2 regions of the Alkalibacterium sp. m-11 genome follow, and region 1 is predicted to be linked to the other one. Evidence: riboswitches for the same ligand, from Rfam matches in the RefSeq annotation. Region 1 holds a riboswitch; the other holds the start of a gene.

Region 1 (7,706 bases):
CAGTAGTGAAAGAAATGGGGATTAATGTAAAAAAGACTGATCTGATTGAAGTGGACAGTGTCCCTATTGTACAGGAACAGAAGTACTATTTTCTTTTAAATAAGCCTAGGGGTGTAATCTCGAGCGCAGATGATCCTAAAGGAAGAAAAACAGTTGTTGATCTGCTTTCCGGGGTTGAACAGCGCATCTATCCTGTAGGTCGTCTGGATTATGATACAACTGGTGTGATTATCTTGACCAATGATGGTGAATTGACAAATCAGTTGACTCACCCTAAATTTGGCGTGGAAAAAACATATATTGCTAAAGTCACTGGTCTGATCGATAAAAAACCTGTAATCAGACTAGAAAAAGGCGTAGTGATCGATGGTTACAAGACACGACCGGCTAAAGCGCGAATTATTGATGTGGATTCTAAAAAAAATACTAGTCTTGTGGAACTGACGATTCATGAGGGGAAAAACCATCAGGTTAAAAAGATGCTTAAAAGTGTCGGCTTTCCAGTCGAGAAACTGAATCGTGATAAATACGGCTTCCTGACTGCTGAAGGGCTTCAATCAGGTGAATGGAGAGAACTTAAACAGTTCGAGGTCAATAAACTCAAGCAGCTTGTCGAAGAGTCCTAACCCACCGGATCACAGGCGAAATGATTGGAAGTATCATTGTTCTTCATTTATAATGATAGACAAGAGATCAACAGCGATCGATAAGTGAACGAACCCACTATTATTTAGAGGAGTGTCTTAAAGTGACCGAAGAGACTAGTCAAGGGAATGCTAAAAAGTTATTAGTTGTAGATGATGAAGATAGAATCAGACGTTTACTGAAAATGTATCTTGAAAAAGCTGATTACGATATTGATGAAGCTGAAAACGGCAGGATTGCTCTGGACCTCGCACTGGAAAATGAATATGACCTGATTCTGCTCGATGTCATGATGCCTGAGATGGACGGGATTCAGGTAGCTGAAGAAATCCGAAAAGAAAAAGAGACACCTATCATGATGCTTACGGCAAAAGGGGAAGAGCTAAACCGGATACAAGGGTTTGAAGTAGGAGCAGACGATTATATCGTTAAACCTTTCAGTCCAAGAGAAATCGTTTTACGTGTAGCAGCGATCATTAAGCGGACAAAATCAAGCGCAGGTGGAACAGATGCTGCAGGAGATGTTTCAGATACCCTCAAGCTTCCTCATCTTGAAATCGACAACGATTCCCGACGTGTTACTGCGGACGGGAAAACTGTCAATCTGACTCCGAAGGAATATGATTTGCTTCATTACCTCATGTCAGCACCTGATCAGATTTTTGGCAGAGAGCAGCTTTTAAGAGAAGTGTGGAAATATGAATTTTTCGGGGACTTGAGAACAGTTGATACCCATGTTAAACGTTTGAGAGAAAAGCTCAAAAAAGAATCTGATGTGGCAGCGAAAATGATCGAGACAGTCTGGGGACTAGGATATAAGCTGAATTCTTATCCTCATGAAGAAGAGGAGTAGACAGCATGAAAATCAATGTAGTTGCAATCAGAATATGGCTTATCACCTTTGGTATCACTCTATTTTCTTTTATTGCTACTACAGTGTTTTACGGTGTATTTTATTCCCAGCAGATTAAAGAAAACTTCATGAATGACTTTGAAGAAATTATTATAAATGTGGAACGCTTAGCTATTGCGGATCCACATTTTTTAATAGATAACATTGAGTCTATTAATAATCTCCATTCGAGTATTCATTTCGCTCTGGCTTCTGAAACGTTCGATTCTCCAGATGGTGAAGCATGGGTCTACTCTTTCCCAGCGGATGTCCTTGATACAATGGAAAATAAACCGGATATCATCCAGAACTTTCAGCCCCAGGAGGAACATGTGAATATACGCTCAGATCAGGATAATGAAGTGAGTTATAACATTCCTTTTGTGTTTCGTATCCAGCCGACATCTACAGAAGAAGAGGAACTCATCCTATACTCGTATGCGGATCTATTTTTTCTTATCTCAATTGAGAGACAGATGACCTGGGTCATTACTGGTTTGACTATCCTTCACCTGCTTATTGCAGCTTATTATTACATGTATCTCAAAAAAAATGTGTCCGAACCAATAAATGCGATGACGAATATAGCATTTGACTTTGCAAGAGACGATTTTAGTCATCAGCTTCCGATTTCTGGGCGAGATGATTTGTCTGAACTGGCTATGGCAATGAATAAAATGGGTCATTCACTTGAAACGAACAGGACAGTGGTTAAGCAGGAAAAAGAACTGCTTGCTCATATATTGGAAAACATCGAAACAGGTATTCTTTATTATGATTCAGAACTGACCCTCCTGCTGTCCAACCCGGTCGGGGACTTATTTCTTACCCAATATCAAATCGAAAAATCTGCATTTTCACATGATGAAGAGTTTATCGATCTGGGGGACCAGCTGCGGGAAGTGGTTACACATAAGAAAATCAGAGAGTTTTCAATCGAAATGGAAGAATCTTATCACGATGTAACGATTCTCCCTCTAGTAGATGATTTTACTGAAGACTTAAGAGGTATTCTTGTTTCAACTAATGATCAGACGAAGAAACATCGACTTGATAAAATGAGAGTCGACTTTATTAATAATATCTCTCATGAATTGAGAACCCCTCTGGTCATGGTTCAGGGTTACAGTGAAGCGATACTCGACGACGTTGCGGAAAGCACTGAAGAGAAAAAAGAGATGGCGGCGATCATTCGTGATGAATCACAGAGAATGAACCGTATGGTAAATGAGATGCTTGATTTGTCACGTATGGAAGCAGGTTATATCGAGCTTCAGAAAACTGATGTGAACCTTAACAGTTACTTGAGAAGCCTGCTTTTCCGTTTTGATAAAATGGCGAATGAATCCGAAGTCTCGCTTCAGCTTGACATGCCTAAAGAAGACGTTCATCTCGTCATGGATAAAGATAAGATGGATCAGGTGTTTGTCAATTTAATAAATAATGCGATCAGACACACAAGTATGACTGATAAGTCTGAAAAAGTCGTGACGCTACAGCTATACAATGAGCAGGACTTGAACGAAGTAGTTATGGTCGTGAAAGATACTGGGACTGGAATACCGGAAGAAGATGTTCCGTATATCTTCGACCGATTCTTCAAAGCAGATAAATCCCGAAATAATTACTCATTCAATGCAAATGGTACAGGCATTGGACTGTCATTAGTTAAGAACATCGTAGAAGCACATGAAGGGTATATAGAAGTCGAATCAACATTAGGAAAAGGGGCGTCGTTCCTTATTCATCTTCCGATCGAAACTGGGGAAAGTGAATAATGTCAATAGTTTTAGTGTCCTGTGTAATGTTGAGCAAGAGCGCTTGACTTCATCGATTATACTCAGTATAATAATATCAGAAATAAATATAACGATTCATCTTCAGGGGCAGGGTGTAAATCCCGACCGGTGGTAAAGTCCACGAGCGATCAGTGATTGCTGAACTGGTGTAATTCCAGTACCGACAGTATAGTCTGGATAAAGAAGATGGAGCTTTCTGACTGAAAATAAATTCTGTCTTTTTGCTCTGTTAGTGACCTGAGGTGGGGAACTGGCAGAGTTTTTTGTCTTTCCTGCTTCAAGTATCAGACAAGCAGAGGGCCAGAACACTCTCATCATTAAGTTCACCCTAAGCAGGATGGATCCTTTCAGGAGGATTTATTATGACAAATAACAAAACAAAACGACTGGTAGGCATTGCTATGCTGGCATCCCTTGCATGGGTCATATCCATGATTTCATTCCCAATACTGCCCGGATCACCATTCCTGAAAATAGATTTCAGTGATCTTGCGGTGCTCTTCGGAATGTATGTCTACGGACCACTGGCTGGTGTTGCTATTGCATTCATTCGCTCACTCCTGTCGTACGCTCAAAAGGGCGGAGAAATGGGATTTCCGATTGGAGATACAGCAGCTTTTATTGCAACATTATCTTATACACTTCCGCTGTACTTGATTATCGCAAAAAAAGGAACTGCCTTGAAATTTAAACTTCTTGCTGGCGGTGCTGCTAGTGTTTCTTTGACTGCAACTATGGCTTTAGCAAACTGGCTGTTTATTGCACCTGCCTATATGGCAGTAATGGGTCTCAGTGTCGGACCAATGAGAACTTATCTGCTGTTTGCTATTGTGCCTTTCAATATGATTAAAGGTCCTATAGTAGCAGTACTGTTCTTTATTGCCTTTTCGAAACTCAAACCTTGGCTTGATAAGACTAGAAAGAAAATTAATCGTAAGAAGCAGACACAGGTTACTGTATCTCAATCTTAAGAAGACACATTAAGTATCGTTGTATATGAACACTTCAGTCTGCAGAAATTTGTATGGATTATGACAGGGTCACTCCTGTAATGCTTCTGTTCAAGTCTCTGCAGGCTTTTTACATGTTCAGTTCACAGGCGACGTTTCCTTCTGCAAAATTACATGACATAATAAAGAACTTAAATTATTTGCTTGTATAGTGTATTGTAGAGGTGGAGAAACTAATATGAATACAGTGGGTGACGTATGACACAAAGGTTTGAATTGAACTACATCAATTACTTGTTTTCTCAGGAAACAGCTGTTTCAATCAGACAGCTGGAATTGATCGCAGAAGGAAAGCGGACGCCTTCCACCCTATTTACTGCTGAGAAGAATCAGCTCCAATCTCTTTTTCTTTCTCCATTGTCACTATCTACAGCACAATGGACAGACAGGATGTATAAACTGTCAGCTCTGGGCTGGCTCTCAGAAAAAGAAGGACGATACCAGGCGACTACCAAAGGTCAGCAGGCTAAACAAGCATTCATTTCAGAGTATACAATGCTGGACTGCAGGCTGGATATGTCCAGTGCGCTGACACGTAAAGAATTCTGGCATTCGTTCATATTTGTCAGCCAGATCTTATCTGAGTTCAGTTATGGTAACAAGGAATATATGCCTTATATCAGTAACAGAATCAGTCAGAACCGCATAAAAAAATGGTTAGCAGAACAAGGTTTTCCTCAGAGATCCTTGTCTGTAAAATGGTCGGAAGAGATTAAGGTGTTTCTCGAGACCTTGCCAGATGTATATCCTTCATTTATGGTAGATCAGATGATCGGTCATAACTATGAAGGGATGACTAAAAGACAGACAGCTCAGAAATATGATATGACACCTTTAGAAGTCCTGATCACTACAGAGATTCTCATGGCCAGATTATACCAGTCTCTTGATGAATCGGTCCTGTTGAAATCTTTGTGGGAGAGTGTTCACAAGTCCTGTCATTATGGACTCAGTGCTAGTGCCTATAGAAGTCTGACACTTTTAATGAATGGAAGTACGATTCATAAAACAGCAGCCCTGCGTAAAGTAAAAGAGAATACGATAAAAGAACATGTTCTTGAAGCAGTGCTGATGAGTCGGTATGAAGGGTACGAATCATTAATTCCAGGGCGTGTTCGAGATCGACTGAAAGAACTTTTTAAAAACAATCCGTCTCTAACCTATGCTCAGGCACAACAGGAGATTCAGCAGCTTGAGTTTTTCTGGTATCGATTAATTGAAATCGAAAGGATCCGTGGATTTTTATGATAAATGACAGGAGTAATCAGGCTAAAAAACTTTTAAATGACAAATTTGGATTTGATAAGTTTCGCCCTGGACAGGAAGAAGCGATAAGCAGTGTTCTTGCAGAGAGGCATGCACTTGTCATGCTGCCGACAGGCACGGGGAAAACGCTCTGTTATCAGCTTCCATCATACATTCTTGGCGGATCGACTGTCATCATCTCGCCACTGCTTTCACTTATGGAAGATCAGGTGGAAAAAATGAAAAGCAGCGGTGAAAAGTCGGTAGTTGCACTGAACAGTTTTCTTTCCTATACGGAAAAGCAGGATATTCTTCGGAATTTATCAGCATATAAATTTATATTCGTGTCTCCCGAAATGCTTCAGCAGCGAGGGATGATCGATCAGCTGAAACAAATCAACTTGTCTCTACTTGTAGTAGATGAAGCTCATTGTATTTCTCAATGGGGAATGGACTTCAGAGCAGACTATCTGAAGTTGGGTAAAGTCAGGCAGGAATTGAACAATCCATTGACACTGGCACTGACTGCTACGGCAGTTGAACAGGTGAGAAAGGATATTCTTTCTGTACTTAACCTCAGTTCAGAAGTGGACCAGATTATTTATCCTGTGGACCGGCCGTCTATACAACTGAGAGTGGAACAGTCTGCCGGAGACAAGCAGGACCGGCTGCTACATGCAGTCAGTGAGTTCAAAGGACCTGGCATTATTTATTTTTCCAGTAAGAAACTTGCCGATCAACTGGCCGAACTGATACGATCACAAATGGGGATTCCCTGTGAAAGTTACCATAGTGATCTGGATAAAGAGGACAAGCGCAGGATACAGTCTCAATTTTTATCAGATGCCTTACCCGTTATCTGTGCTACCAGTGCTTTTGGGATGGGGATCGATAAGCCGGACATCAGATTCATCATTCACTACCATCTACCTGGAAGTCCGGAGATGTACCTGCAGGAAATCGGCAGGTGTTCCAGAGACAGAAAAGGTGGGGTCGCTTTACTTCTTTATGAAAATGGCGATGAGGCGATCCAGATGAGACTGCAGGAAAATACTCTACCGAACAGAGATGAACTGATTTTCGCTTACAGACATGCTGAGACACTCGATCATCTGAAAGACGACACCAAGATAAATATAAGTCGGCATTTTATAGAGCAGAACATTCCTTTTGAACAGGCTGCTGAAATGGTTGACCGTTATCATACACATAAATCAGTCCAGCTAAGGACCATGGTGGATTACGCTAAACGACAGGGATGCAAACGCGAAGCTCTACTCGATTATTTTGGTGAAAAACCTGAAGTTAGACGTAATGGCTGCTGCACTGGGTGCATCCGGCCCCTCTCACTTCCTTATGAACCATTTGAATGGCCCAATTTATTACAAAAGAGTGAAGATCTGTGGCAGGACAAGCTAAAATTTTTATTTAATTTGCAAAGCTAGACTCAAAGAATAAGGATTCTATGATATAATGAGACACGATTAGTTTGAGAGGAGTATATGAATGAGTAAAAAAGATCGTGAATCGATGGAAGAACTCTGGTCCAAACGTTTTGATGAAGAAGTTGATTATACTGATGATGAACCGATGTCCAGAAAAGCGAAGCGAGAAAGAGAACAGAGTATTTCCCCTATTTTAACAGTAATCGTGATTTTTTTGGCATTATTAATTATTTTACCTATCTCTGCGTATGCATGGTTTTCAAACAGGGAAGATATGTCCGAGGATCCCTCATCCCCCTCAGTTGAGCAGTCATTGGCTGTCAATGATGAAGAAGAACCGGAAGAGGAAGAACCGGAAATCGAAGATGAGGAACCAGATGAGGAAGAAAATGAACCAGAGCCAGAAGTTGAACCTGAAGTGGAGCCTGAACTGGAAGAAGAACAGGAAAATGTTCAGACACCCCCAGTAACTGAGCAGCCAGCGGCGCCTCAGCCCGAGCCAGAGCCCGAACCCGAGCCTGAACCAGAACCTGCTGGTCAGGGAGAATACTATACGGTTAAAGCAGGAGATAATATGTACCGTATCGCTCTGAATCACGGCATGAGTACTGAAGAGCTGATGCAGCTGAACGGCTTGACGGTAGAAACAGTATATGTAGGACAGGAACTC
Region 2 (7,706 bases), on a different contig from region 1:
TTGTGGATGTATCTGCAAGATGATTACTTTGCAGATCATTAAAAACAGGGAGGTGCAGTACAGACACACGTTGCCCGTAATGATCCTTCAGGCAACTATAGTAGGACACTGTCCTATCTTCCAAGAGAGAGGAAATATCCAAATCTGCTGAAAATTTATCGGTCTCTTTTTTCACATCGTCTCTTACAGGATCAGTTACCAGCACCCATTCAGTAATAGAGTCCGTCCTTTCCGTATTACCTTTACTGATCATGTCACACCTGCTTCCTCAATTGTCCTAAGTCAATCATACTCTAAATTGACTTTAATCTCTATTAACGACCGTCTTATATTTTAGTGTTCCGTACTGAAAATATAAGACGAATAGTGTACACTTTGAGTATTACATAAAGATAGACTGGAAGAAAGAGAGGACAGCTGTCTCAAGCAGCTCAACTGATTATGTGGATACCTTTAATTTTGGCTGTCAGCTTCGTGCTGATTCATTTCCTATCTATATACATATCTTTACCGAAAGCTTTATTAAGACGATTCATTTCGTTTTCTGCTGGAGTGGGAATAGCCTATGTCTTTATCCACCTGTGGCCCCAAGTTGCACACACCCAGGAATTAGCTGAACAGGAAATACACTGGCTGGAAGGACACTTGCTGCACTATGCCTTATATATCATTGCCTTGCTTGGTCTATCCGTTTTTTATGCGATGGACCGTCTGATTGCACGCGCTTATGAAACTAAAGAACAGACCAATCCCAACTTGATCGAATCCCGCCTGTTCTGGGCCCACATTGCCTTCTTTTCTTTATACAATGCCATGATCGGCTACCTTCTGACAGACAGGCGAGAACCGGATGCCACATTAGTTGTATTCTTTATTGCTTTTGCTCTTCATTTTGTGACGAATGACTGGGGGCTCAGACGTCACCATGAATCAGTATATGATCAGTACGGACGGCATATTCTTTCTCTGGCTATCATTGTCGGGTTCGGAATCGGGCTATTTTCTGATTTTCCAGAGTATATATTCGGAAGTGTTGAAGCTTTTGTAGCGGGCGCGATGACACTGAATGTCATCAAGCATGAGCTTCCGTCTGAAAGAGAAGGAAATCTAGAAGGCTTTCTGACGGGGGTAATTTCAGCCGGTTTCCTGTTTATATTCATATAAAAAAGTGATGCGGCCGTCTGAAAGAGACCGAGCATCACTTCGTTTATTATAAATAGTTTCTAAGTTCACCTATATCGGAGATGAGCAAATCTGCTCCTTCGAGTTCCTTATGTTTTCCGAAGCCATAGGTGCATCCTATAGCGTAGACTCCTTCAAGTTCAGCCGTTTCGATATCCTGGAATCGGTCGCCTATTACAACAATATCTCCTTCAAAGTCCTGTTTCAGCAGTTTAACGATCTCTTTCTTTGATTTCCTGAAGTTGAACTGTTCCGTACAGTACAGTCTCTTAAAGTAGCCTTTCAGTCTAAACTGTTCGGCATGCATCTCCATGTAACTGATTGAGCAGTTACTTAAGAAGATCAGAGTATATCCCTGATCTTTGAGATACTGCAGAGTGTCAACAGCGCCTGCATACCATCTAGCTTCATTCCTCTGAATCATTTCAAGCATCGTTTTACCGATAAGTCCAGATGCATCCTGACGAAAACTAGGATCGAGGTCGGGCATGAACAGCTCCCACATTTCCTGCTTGCTGTAGCCCAGCCACTGGGTAATTTCTTCATCTGACCAGTTTTTTTCTTCTGCTTTGTTATTCTTCACAAGATAATTGTATGCGCGTTTAAACGCGGGGATGTATATTTTACTGCTGTCATGAAGCGTACCGTCATAATCAAAAATGATTGTTCTGACGTGACTCAATTCATTCTTCATTTCAATTTTTTCATAAGGTTGGCCATTTCGATTGCTCCAACGGCTACTTCTCCACCCTTGTTACCAGCTTTTGTTCCGGCACGTTCAATAGCCTGTTCGATTGTATCGACTGTCAGCACGCCGAACATGACAGGTACACCTGTAGTGTCTGATGCTGAAGCCACTCCCTTGGATACTTCTCCACAGACATGGTCGTAGTGAGAGGTAGCTCCTCTGATCACTGCACCAAGAGTAACCACTGCATCATACTTTCCGGATGCCGCCATTGTTTTAGCTACTAATGGGATTTCATATGCTCCAGGTACCCAGGCAACGTCGATATCCGACTCTTCCATTCCGTGTCTGACTAATGCATCTACAGCCCCATCAAGCAGTCTTGACCCGATAAAGTCATTGAAGCGTCCCACGACGATTCCAATTTTTAAATCCTGTGCAATTAACTGTCCTTCAATCTTATTCATAATTCTGTTCCTCCAAATTCATTTTTTAATATTCTAAATAGTGTCCCATTTTTTCTTTTTTCGTGCGCAGATACTCCTTGTCTTCATCGAAGAGCGTCATCTGTATCGGTACCCGCTTTTCGACTTTCAGCCCGTACTGATCCAGACTTGATATCTTGAGGGGGTTGTTGGTCATCAGATTAAGTCTGCTGACACCAAGATCATCAAATATCTGCTTGCATTCGTAGTACTCCCTGGCATCTATCGGGAAGCCGAGCAGAACATTGGCCTGAATGGTATCGTGCCCCTGATCCTGCAGCGCATACGCTTTGATCTTGTTGACCAGTCCGATCCCGCGGCCTTCCTGTCTCATGTATAGAAGCACGCCTCTGCCTTCTTCTGCAATTTTTTCCATGGCAGAATCGAGCTGCTGACCGCAGTCACATTTTTTAGATCCGAACACATCCCCAGTCAGACATTCCGAATGGATGCGACAGAGAACAGGTTCCCCATCTGATACATCTCCTTTGACAAGCGCGACATGATGTTCACCGGTAAATTTATGTTCATACGCATAAATATCGAATTCACCGAACTTTGTTGGCAGCTTGGCTTTTGATTCCCGAAAAATAACCTGTTCATTGGCTTTCCGGTATTCGATCAGTTCACTTATCGTTGCCATTTTCATATCGTGTTCTTCTGCAAAAGCCACAAGATCATCACGTCTAGCCATGCTCCCGTCATCGTTCATGATTTCACAGCATAAACCGACCGGTTTCAGACCGGCGAGTCTCATCAGATCTACAGTGGCTTCCGTATGGCCATTTCTTGCCAGCACACCTCCGTCAACCGCTTCAAGTGGAAACATATGTCCCGGACGCTTGAAGTCTTCAGGACGGCTGTCTTCATCCACCGTTTTCATAGCTGTCAGCGAACGTTCGCCGGCTGATATTCCTGTAGTGGTATCTACATGATCGATGGATACTGTAAAGGCTGTCGTGTGATCATCCGTATTGTATAGACTCATTTGAGACAGACCCAGCTTCTTCGTATACTCCTTAGTCATAGGAATACAGATCAGTCCTCTGGCATACTTGGCCATAAAGTTGACATTTTCAGCAGTCGCGAATTCTGCTGCACAGACGATGTCTCCCTCGTTTTCCCTGTCTTCATCATCTACGATAATGACGTTTTTCCCTTGTTTCAGATCTTCCAGTAATTCTTCAACTTTATTGAACATGCCCTCACTCCTGTTTCTTTCTATCTATACAAACCCATTAGTCTGCAAAAAGTCTTGACTTAGCTTTAACTTTGTCTCGCTCTTTGGAGCCAGGCCCATTAGCTTTTCTACATATTTTCCGATCATGTCACATTCGAGATTGACCTTGTCGCCGATTGAATGGCTCAGCAATGTGGTTTGCTCAGACGTATGCGGGATGATCGATACTTGAAAGTCATTATCTGATACAGCTGCGACCGTCAGACTGATGCCGTCGATTGCTATGGATCCCTTTTCGATAATGTATTTCAGCAGGTTCTTGGAGGCATTGACTGTGACCCAGACCGCATTATCGTCTTTTCTGAAATGAGTAATGACTCCTGTTCCGTCGATGTGTCCGCTGACCATATGGCCACCTAGTCTGGTCTGAAGCGTCAGCGCTCGCTCAAGATTGATACGGCTACCGGAAGTCAGTGTTCCCAAAGTCGTTCTATCCAAGGTTTCTGACATGACATCAGCTGTGAAAAACGTTTTATCGAAAGTAGTGATCGTCAGGCACACCCCATTAGTCAATATGCTGTCTCCTATGGCTGCATCTTCCAGAACCTTCTCTGCTTTAATGGTCAATTCGCTTGATTTAGCACCTTTTTTAATGCTTTTGATTTCTCCTATTTCTTCAACAATTCCTGTAAACATTTAATTTTCACTCCTATCTATATAAGCTTCAATATGCAAATCATCTTCAATTCTGGTTATTTCAACAGATTTCAGTTTATAAGCATCGGACATCTGTTGGACCCCGTGTCCAATGACTGGAGATATCGCTTCTGCTCCACCAAGGAGTTTAGGTGCAATATAAACAGACAGTTTGTGCACGATTCCAGCTTTCAACGCAGCTGCATTGAGCGTTCCTCCCCCTTCAAGCAGAAGGCTGTCTACGCCGTATTCCCCGATGATCCGCATGGCTTCTTCCAAATCGACATGTCCGTCAGATTCTCCAACAATTTTTACCGTCACGCCTCTACTTTCAAGCGCCTCTTTTTTTGCCGAAGGTGCCTGTTCGGTCGTCAGTATCAATGTCTTTGCTTTATCCTGCTCAGTCAGGACTCTTGCGTCCATAGGGATTTTCAATTGACTGTCCATAATAATACGCACTGGCTGAGGCAGTCCATCAACCCGACAGGTCAATCGGGGGTCATCTTTCAGGACCGTTCCTATTCCAACCATTATTCCGCTGAGATGCCCTCTTAAATGATGCGCATGATTTCTTGATGCATCAGACGAGATCCATTTCGACTCCCCGGTTTCTGTAGCTATTTTTCCATCCAGTGTCATTGCGTATTTCATTACGACAAAGGGACTTCTAGTAGTAATAAAATAGTTGAACACTTCGTTCAACTTTCTGCTTTCTTCTTCAAGAACGCCTGTCACCACTTCAATTCCTGCATTTCTTATACGCTCAATGCCGTTTCCAGAAACGACCGGGTTCGGATCAAGTGCGGCTACAACTACTCTCTTCAGCTTTTTGTCGATAATCAGATCCGAACATGGCGGCGTGCGGCCATAATGAGAACACGGTTCAAGCGTGACATATATCGTTGCCCCTTCTACTGGTTCATTCGCAGAGTTGATCGCATTGACTTCTGCATGCGGTTCTCCAGCTTGATGATGATACCCTTCTCCTATGATTCGCCCGTCTTTCACTATGACAGCCCCTACCATAGGATTAGGAGACGTGTGACCCTTCGCTTGCGCTGCTAAATATAATGCCCTTTTCATATAGGTTTCGTCCGTTGTCACTTTTTCACCTCATTAAAAAAGCCCCGAATCAATTAAGATTCAGGGCTTGAAGAATTTTGACCAGTTATGCACATAACAGAACAAGAGAGTACGCCAGTCAGACTGGCAGCTGGACCTATATAAAGAAAAACCCTGGAATAAACTATTCCAGGGTTTGAAAGGTCATCTCAATCTGCACTTTGAAAAGGCCTAGTTGTCCTCTTGAAAGTCCAATTGTGCATATACGTGTCTTCTTTCATCCAGACTATACTGTCGGCTTCGGAATCTAACCGAATCTGCCTTGCGGCTCGTGGGCTTTACCACCGGTAGGGACTTACACCCTGCCCTGAAGACTATTTACTTGTTAAATAAATCATATATGGAAAATATAACTGTGTCAACTATGAATATTTATTATCTGCATTTTTAACCAGAACAGCTACTCCCATGCCTCCGCCGATGCATAATGACGCCAGACCGTATGTCAGTCCACGCTGCTTCATCAGATGGACAAGTGTGACCAGAATCCGGTTACCACTGGCACCAACTGGATGACCAAGCGCAACAGCTCCTCCATTTAGGTTTGTCCGCTCAAGCATATAGTCTTTGTCTACTCCAAATTCATCCGATATTTCTTTTATAACACCCAGACTCTGACTGGCGAATGCTTCATTCAACTCGAATACATCGATGTCCTCAAAACTTATTTCCGCACGCTTGACTGCCTGCTTGATAGCTGGAGTTGGTCCTAGACCCATAACTGAAGGATCGACGCCTCCCTGACCTATCCCGACGATTTCAACGAGGGGAGTCAGATTATTTTCAGTCAGGTAGTCTTCCCCAACGATCAGAGTTGCGCTGGCCCCGTCATTGATTCCGGAGGCATTTCCGGCTGTAACGGACCCGTCTTTTTTGAAAGCCGGTCTTAGGCTGTTCAGTTTTTCTTCTGTCGTATTACGATTGGGGTATTCGTCCGTGTCGACAATAACCGTTTCTCTACGGACTTTAGTCTCCACTGGAATGATTTCATTATTGAAGGCCCCATTGTCTATCGCTTCGATCGCTCTCTTTTGAGACGTGTAGGCAAAGTGATCCTGATCTTCTCGAGTCAGGTTGTATCGTTCAACGATATTCTCAGCGGTCACTCCCATATGATAGCCTTCAAAAGCATCTGTCAAAGCATCATCTAGCATGTGGTCTCCCACTTTATAACCGCCCATTTTCTGACCACTACGGGTGCTGCCTGGAATTAGGTAGGGTGCCTGACTCATTGATTCTGTGCCCCCTGCAATGATCGCTTGATATTCACCGGCTTTAATTCCCAGATAAGCGTTCATTACCGATTTTAATCCACTTCCGCAGACCATATTCAATGAATACGCTGGAACGTCAACTTGAATTCCTGCCTTGATTGCTGCCTGACGAGTGACACCTTGTCCCTGTCCAGCCGGCAGTACATTTCCCAGAACAACTTCATCGATGTCTTTCTGATTGATTTTGCTCTGTTCCAGCACACCTTTTATTGCGTAACTGCCTAAATCAGCGGCAGACACATCTTTAAGTGCGCCTAAAAATGATCCAATGGGTGTTCGTTTTGCTCCTGCGATGTAAACTTTACTCATTCCATTCTCCCTTTCGTCAGCTGCTTTGATTCTTTCTAGTCATAGTATTGACCACGAGCTGGAACAAGTAAAGTCATATGCAGTAATTTTAGAACAATCTTAAACTCTTTATTTTTTATTCGTCAACTGGTATAACCGCACCATCCCAAGTATCCAGAATGAATTCCTGAGTTTCTTCTGCTCTAAGCACTTCAACCAAACGGGCAATCAGTTCGCTGTCTTCGTCTTCTGAACGTACTGCAATGATATTGGCATACGGCGACGAACTGCTTTCCAAAGCGATTGCTTCTTCAACTGGACTGATGTCTTGATCCACTGCAAAGTTTGAGTTGATGAAGAACACATCTCCTTCATCCTGAGCGTACAATGTCGTCATTAGCGCTGCATCGTATTCATATTCGAACTGAAGGTTTCGTTCATTTTCTACAATATCATCGAACGATGCGTCAATCAGATCGATCGAGTCGTCTACTGTGATCAGCCCGGCATCCTGAAGAATACCCAGAATACGTCCGTGATCGGCAACACTGCTGCTGGCAAGAATCGTTGCCCCTTCAGGCAGATCTTCCAGGCTGTCGTGACGGTTTGAGTATGCACCTAGAGGTTCGATATGAATCCCACCTGCATTGGCGAAGTCATAGTCGTTTTCTTCCACTTGTGTTTCAAAATACGGCACGTGCTGGAAGTAGTTGGCATCGATATCCCCATCAGAAAGAGCCAGATTCGGTATAATGTAGTCATTATACGTTTCGATCTCCAGTTCAATGCCT

Evidence for each region. A riboswitch is a leader RNA that binds a small molecule or an ion and turns the genes downstream of it on or off. The one in region 1 is predicted to bind FMN.
Region 2: it holds a riboswitch for FMN, as region 1 does, so the genes downstream of both, ribD (bifunctional diaminohydroxyphosphoribosylaminopyrimidine deaminase/5-amino-6-(5-phosphoribosylamino)uracil reductase RibD) here and ACYQ2O_RS00055 (ECF transporter S component) in region 1, are expected to answer to the same signal.

What each region holds. Positions count from the first base shown of each region.
Region 1 covers NZ_BAAGIR010000001.1:8,809-16,514, reverse strand. The annotation lists gene ACYQ2O_RS00070 (pseudouridine synthase) at 1-626, shown strand, start outside; gene ACYQ2O_RS00065 (response regulator transcription factor) at 749-1,498, shown strand; gene ACYQ2O_RS00060 (sensor histidine kinase) at 1,504-3,315, shown strand; FMN riboswitch at 3,410-3,528, shown strand; gene ACYQ2O_RS00055 (ECF transporter S component) at 3,699-4,307, shown strand; gene ACYQ2O_RS00050 (helix-turn-helix domain-containing protein) at 4,545-5,594, shown strand; gene ACYQ2O_RS00045 (RecQ family ATP-dependent DNA helicase) at 5,591-7,036, shown strand; gene ACYQ2O_RS00040 (LysM peptidoglycan-binding domain-containing protein) at 7,098-7,706, shown strand, end outside.
Region 2 covers NZ_BAAGIR010000038.1:8,591-16,296, reverse strand. The annotation lists gene ACYQ2O_RS05790 (CorA family divalent cation transporter) at 1-253, opposite strand, end outside; gene ACYQ2O_RS05785 (hypothetical protein) at 442-1,164, shown strand; gene ACYQ2O_RS05780 (HAD family hydrolase) at 1,211-1,876, opposite strand; gene ribH (6,7-dimethyl-8-ribityllumazine synthase) at 1,873-2,337, opposite strand; gene ACYQ2O_RS05770 (bifunctional 3,4-dihydroxy-2-butanone-4-phosphate synthase/GTP cyclohydrolase II) at 2,363-3,556, opposite strand; gene ACYQ2O_RS05765 (riboflavin synthase) at 3,581-4,231, opposite strand; gene ribD (bifunctional diaminohydroxyphosphoribosylaminopyrimidine deaminase/5-amino-6-(5-phosphoribosylamino)uracil reductase RibD) at 4,232-5,335, opposite strand; FMN riboswitch at 5,559-5,672, opposite strand; gene ACYQ2O_RS05755 (acetyl-CoA C-acetyltransferase) at 5,716-6,936, opposite strand; gene ACYQ2O_RS05750 (MetQ/NlpA family ABC transporter substrate-binding protein) at 7,052-7,706, opposite strand, start outside.